2 regions of the Paenibacillus sp. BGI2013 genome follow, and region 2 is predicted to be linked to the other one. Evidence: predicted binding sites of a transcription regulator. Region 2 holds the regulator's gene; the other holds the start of a gene.
What was found. The regulator CtsR, encoded in region 2, represses protease genes until heat stress. The targets are predictions, from matches to a motif close to ATGGTCAATAAAGGTCAAACA.
Positions count from the first base shown of each region.

Region 1: clpP (ATP-dependent Clp endopeptidase proteolytic subunit ClpP) is a predicted target of CtsR. The motif match lies at 2,085-2,105, and genes of this name have one in related genera.

Region 1 is NZ_PJFA01000014.1:37,100-40,318, forward strand. Features, by position in the region: gene CXK86_RS26015 (stalk domain-containing protein) at 134-1,231, shown strand; gene clpP (ATP-dependent Clp endopeptidase proteolytic subunit ClpP) at 1,400-1,996, opposite strand; tRNA gene CXK86_RS26025 (tRNA-Arg) at 2,173-2,247, opposite strand; gene CXK86_RS26030 (sugar-binding transcriptional regulator) at 2,674-3,219, shown strand, end outside.
Region 2 is NZ_PJFA01000022.1:653-3,871, reverse strand. Features, by position in the region: gene mcsB (protein-arginine kinase McsB) at 1-631, opposite strand, end outside; gene mcsA (protein-arginine kinase activator protein McsA) at 660-1,184, opposite strand; gene CXK86_RS29945 (CtsR family transcriptional regulator) at 1,216-1,677, opposite strand; gene CXK86_RS29940 (GNAT family N-acetyltransferase) at 2,139-3,219, opposite strand, start outside.

The DNA.
Region 1 (3,219 bases), on a different contig from region 2:
TTGTAACTCGAGCTGTAAACCTTTCCGAAATCGGGTTAATTATAATAGAGAGGTGAGCGTATGAGATATGCGATCAGGTCAGGATTACATACGCAATGATCCCTAATTGTGAATTCGGAGAGGAGTTTTATATATGACATCATGGAAAAAATGGACAAGTGCATTGCTCGCAGCAGGAATTATTGTAGGTAGCGGTTCGGTGTGGCAGGACAGTTCGGTTCAGGCGGCATCGGTATCCTCGAAAGTGACAACCACAGCTGAGGTGACCCTGAAGTCGGGTGGAAAAACACTGACTCAAAAAGGACTTCTTCAAGGTGGTTCAACTTGGGTATCTCTTACGGCAGTTAAAGATGTGGCAGGTGGAACGCTGAAATATGATGCGAAAACCAAAGAGTACGCTTTGACAGCAGCCAATAACACAATGACGATCAGCCTATTGGATGGCGAGCCGAGTGTTCGAATTAACAACTATTATCCTCAAGTGGAAGCAAAATTGATTCAGGGTCGATTATATATCCCATTCTCGGCAATGAGAGATTATCTGGGTGTACAGGGGAATTGGGATGGCAAAACCAAAACGTTGACACTCAGCAAGGTGAAACAAAATAACGTTAAAATTAAAGCGGCAACAGTTAATGTTACTGTAAAAAATGCTGAAGTAGATGTTCAATATCCGCAAGTGAGTGGACTTGCCAGCAAAGAAGCTGAAGCGGCGATCAACAAAGTGCTGAAAGACGAAGTGGATGCTTATGTAGCTGACTTCAAGAAACAGACATCTGAATTCGGCGGTGCAACAGCCAACCGTCCATATGCATTTGAGAGCTCCTATGTAGTGACGTACAACGAAAAAGGCGTGCTGGGACTCATTACACAACGATATGAGGATTATGCTGGCGCTCATGGCATGACATACCGTACGGGACACACCTTTGCACTGGACACAGGCAAGGAGCTTACGTTAGATGATGTGCTGCAAAATAACAAAACGATGCGCGAGACGTTGAGTAAAAAAGTGGGTGAGCAACTGAAAGCCCGCGGTGGATACCTCGACGGTTATAAAGGGTTGAATAAAGATCAAGATTTCTATGTGACACCAACGGGTGTAGTTGTGTTCTTCCAGTTGTATGAATATACGGCGTACGCAGAGGGATTCCCTGAAATGCCATTTACGTATAAAGAGCTTCTCCCTAAAGGTACAGAACCTTTCAGTAATGTATCTGGAACCAAATAAAGAAATCATTATTATGCACTCTTAAGTTTTCTTCCTTATAAAATGAAAAAAGAAGCCCCCATCATAATTATGATGAGGGCTTCTTCTCGTATAGACAACACAATTATATGTTGCTGATTACGTTAGGTGTTGATTATGTTAACGCGTAGACCGTGGTCTACGTCACACTTAGATGCCTTGTGATCCTACGTTTTCGATAACTTTATCAATGATACCGTAATCGGCGGCTTCAGCAGCACTCATGAAGTAGTCACGATCTGTATCTTTCTCAATCCGCTCCAGCGGTTGACCTGAACGCTCAGAGATGATGCGGTTCAACGTATCACGCATTTTCAAAATGCGACGAGCACGGATTTCGATGTCAGAAGCCTGACCTTGTGCACCACCAAGTGGTTGGTGAATCATAATTTCACTGTTTGGTAATGCAAAACGTTTACCTTTTGCACCGGCATTCAACAAGAATGCACCCATGGAAGCCGCCATACCTACACAGATGGTAGATACATCCGGTTTGATGAATTGCATTGTATCGTAAATCGCCATACCGGCTGTAATCGATCCGCCTGGGCTGTTGATGTATAAGTGAATGTCTTTCTCCGGATCTTCCGCAGCCAGGAACAACATCTGTGCCATAATGGCATTAGCCACTACGTCATTAACATCGCTACCAAGGAAAATAATACGATCCTTCAGCAATCTGGAGTAGATGTCGTAGGCGCGCTCACCCCGGTTGCTCTGTTCAACGACCATTGGAATAAAACTCACGTGAAAAACCTCCTTGGAATGTAAATGTTATTGGTGTTTATACTTAAACTGTTACCGTATTACCCACATAATAAACAATTCCAAACAAAAAGTCAAAGAAAGTCAAACTAACTTGCAAAAAAAAGAAACCTTTCCGGTTTCATTGGTTAAATGGGTTATGAGCTGTTAAATAAAAATGGCGCGCCCGCCAAGAATCGAACTTGGATCTCAGGCTTCGGAGGCCTACGTCATATCCATTGGACCACGGGCGCACATTATGTGACAGCAATAATGATTATAGCTCATGAAATATTTAATTGCAAGCAGTTCGTTGTGGTATTGGTTTGGATTAACCTAAAAATGATCATGATGAAGAAGAGTGGATAAAGAGTACATTTAAGTAAATGCTATTAGAGGTTTTGGACATGCCGTATGAAATGTGATTCTGAGCGATATGTAGATTGAATTCATTTGTTTCTTCTATATATGGTATGCGTGAGCTAGTCCTAGATCATGGAAGTCTAAGATTGTGAAAATAGGCGCGTACAAACGCTGAATGCGTGTCGAAATAACACGTTGAAACACTTGCATGTCGCGTCAGTTTTAGGTAGAATAGACGTGGGACTTAAAAAGTTAACCCGGGACGTTTTAGGGCCACGAAAGAGAGCTTAGAACGAGAACTTGCGGGAGTGGAAAGCATGCGAACGATTTTAGAAGTACAAAAGCAGCTTCTGCCTGATCTCATGGATATCTTGAAAAAGAGGTATACGATTCTGCAACAGATCATGTTATCGGATGTGATCGGACGGAGAACGTTAGCTAATTCCATGCAGATGACCGAGCGGGTTCTGAGGGCTGAGACCGATCTGTTAAAGGCTCAGGGACTTATTGAAATTGACAGTGCAGGAATGAAGATCAGCGAGGCAGGGTATGATTTGCTGCAGCAGTTAGAGCCCGTAGCCAAAGAGCTGTTCGGATTATCCGAGCTGGAAGAGCGCATCAAGCAAGCCTACGGTCTGCAAAAGGTAGTTGTGGTTCCTGGCGATTCGGACGTTTCTCCATTTGCCAAAAGGGAACTGGGCAGAGCCGGAGCGAAGGCTCTCGGCAATATCATGAGTGACAACGACGTTGTCGCCGTTACTGGCGGTTCAACAACGGCCGAAGTCGCAGAACAACTAAATCCGCCAACATCGCTCAAAGGTGTCTGGTTCGTACCGGCACGCGGTGGACTTGGAGAAAGCCTT
Region 2 (3,219 bases):
ATATTCCTCTTACCGTCAATCCCACTTGGGAAACTGCGGTTAGAATACGGCCTATCTGTTGTGTCATCACCAGGGCAGGCAAGTGCATCATAACCGATGCTCTAACACCTGTACCTACATTAGTAGGACAGCTGGTTAAGTATCCTCTGCGATCATCAAAAGCATAATCCACGTGCGCTTCAAAAGCATCATCTATTGCGGAAGCTTTCTCCCAGGCTTCTTTCACCTGGAACCCCGGATAGAGGCACTGGATACGAAGATGATCCTCTTCGTTAATCATAATACTGACTGACTCATCCTCACTGAGAATAACCGCACCATTCCTGGATTCATTCGCAAGACTTGGACTGATGAGATGTTTCTCCACCAGCACCCGTTTGTCGAGTTCGTCAATATCGATCAGATCCAACGTATGAAAATCCCCAAAGGCATGAACGTCATCGTATTGAAGTACTTCGCTCAGCTTATTCAGCACCTCTTCCGATTGCTCATTGGAAGCCAGCATCGGAAACGGAACATGCTGAAGGTTGCGTGCAATCCGGACACGGCTGCTAATGACAATTTCGGAATCAGCCGCATCACTGCGCATCCAGTCGCTGAGCGCCTTCTCTGTAAAGCGCAGATTAGGCATTACGCATCCCTCCTACTCATGACAAACTTTACTCCTGAGCTATTCCTTTTTCAAGTCCTCTGATCTGGTCACGGATCTGGGCCGCCTCTTCAAATTCCTCTTGCGCGATGCTCTCTTGGAGCTCACGCTTCAGATCAGCGATTTGCCGTTTCACCTTGATGCGACCACCAGCTCGTGCAGGCACTTTGCCTACATGGGACGTATTACCATGAACCCGCTTGAACAAAGGATCCAGACGACTGTCAAAATATTTATAACATGAACTGCAGCCGAACCGGCCTATCTTACTAAATTGTGCGTACGTCATACCACACTCTTCACATTGAAGAGCTTTTGCAGGTGGTGTTCCTGCCGATCCACTTTTGCCGGCTGGATCAAAATCAAGCAATCCGGACAACAAGTTGTGAATGGAAAACCCACCTGCTGTTCCAGGGATCATTTCCCCTTTTTCACGGGCACATGACTCACAAATATGGAATTCCGTCTTCTCTCCATTTACGATCTTCGTAAAATGAAGTGTCGCCGGACGTTTATTGCATTCTTGGCACAGCATATTGATGTACCTCCTTTGACCCCGATAGTTTTCATTTACCGAGCAAAGATATTAACATCGCCTTCAACATTCTGGCACGAATTTGATCCCGGTAAGGAAGTTTGACCAATATAACCTCTCTAGATACAGCAGCTCGCATCAACCCGGCTTCCCGTTTGTTCAAGAAGCGCGCTTCTTCCAGTTGATAGATCAGACCTTCGGCAGCTGTCTGCCCGATCTCTTCACCAATACTATGGTGCAAATGATTATGCAGAGCTGATTGGGCCGGTAATTCAATGCGCTGTATGCGAACATAACCACCACCGCCGCGTTTACTCTCTACCAGGTATCCCTTCTCGAGTGTAAAACGTGTGCTGATGACATAATTGATCTGGGAAGGTACACATGAGAATTGATCTGCCAGATCATTACGCTGAATTTCAACCATTCCTTCGGGACTTTCATGCAAAATACTCTTCAGATATCGTTCGATAATATCAGAGATATTACGCATCCAATCATCCTCCACTGTCTGAAACGTTAAGTCAATAAGGACCCACACGCCCCCACAGAGTACACCTTCTCTACCCATTTAACCAATCAGGGAAACAGCGAATCTTGCTTCCACAGGTGTTAACAGGAGAGCGAAGGAAGCACGAAGGTCCTTTAATATTCCCTTGATCCTCCGATGAAATGAATCCCGTATATTGGCGATCATGCATCAGATTGTAGAAAGAAAGCTACTTAAGTATTAAACCTTTAGTTGACTTTGACTTTCTTTGACTTTATAACCATTATAACATATTTTGTGGTTTTGCCAAGTGGGGTCACTATTCATTTTTTACGATTTTACACGAAATATTCCCCAGACACAAAAAAACCTCCCCAAAATTGCTGGAGAAGTCCATTTGTCTTTCAATCACGCCGTATTTCTATATAAGCTAATCAAGTTAAATGGAGCAGTGGGAATAGTCATCAGAAGAAATCGAGCAAATAGGTTTCCCGTTCAGGAATCGCTTGTTCCAAAGCCTTGATTGCTGTGTTCGGTCCGTGAATTCTTCCGATTCGTGCCATTTCCGTTGGTCTGCGATATCCCATGAGCACCGCGGTAAGGGATTGAATATCCACCTTAATGATCTGATCATCAGTAATTGGCTCCGATGTTTTCCATATGGACGCTGTTCCGTTCATTGCTACGTTTAATTGCCATACCCCTTCATTCCATGGAGCGTGGGCATCTTCTACCTGAAGTACAATCTGAACCGGTGAGTCCTGGCTTGCAAATGGATACTGGGATATAAACTGCTCTACACTAACGATACGCGCCATAAAATAAGGTACAATCTCCTGCTGAATCCGTGGGTTATCCAATTGGAAGGCAAGCGTATCACTGGCAGGCGCCTGCAACGTAACTTCCTGGATCATGGAATCATGGTTAGCAATAAAGGTCCACAGCCCTTGCCTAGCCTCTTCATTCAGATAGATGATCTCTTTAATGGTAAATTTATTTTCCTTAACCTCATATAAAAGATAACCTTGTGCTGCATCAGCTTCATCGTAATATACAGCCTTCTGGCTGGTCCCATTAACAAGAACTGAATTCTCCCACCTTGCATCATCCCGAACCAGAGTTCCGTTATAACGCTCAGCATAAGCACTGTATACTTCCTTTAATATGCTGAGGCCCGGATCCCCACGCCGAATTGTTCCAGGTGTCGCTTTTTTCTGAGGCAAATGAGCTGTAGGTACTTTATAACGTTTAAATTCAACATACGTCTCCCATCCATACTTCCGATAGAAACCAAAAGAGAATGGATGCAAGAATGATATGCTCTGTTTGTTACGATTCATTTCTTCCAACGCATGCTTCAGCAGACCCGCTACCCAGCCTTTGCGTCTATACTCTGGCCAGGTGGCAACACCCGCAATACCGCCCATCTCGAACGATCTGCCATGAATATAGGTTTGAAAAGGAATGATGTGAAGTTTGGCTCCTAGCTGCCCGTCCTCATATACACCCCATATATCCTGTGACGAAAATTGACTCCGCCGTTTT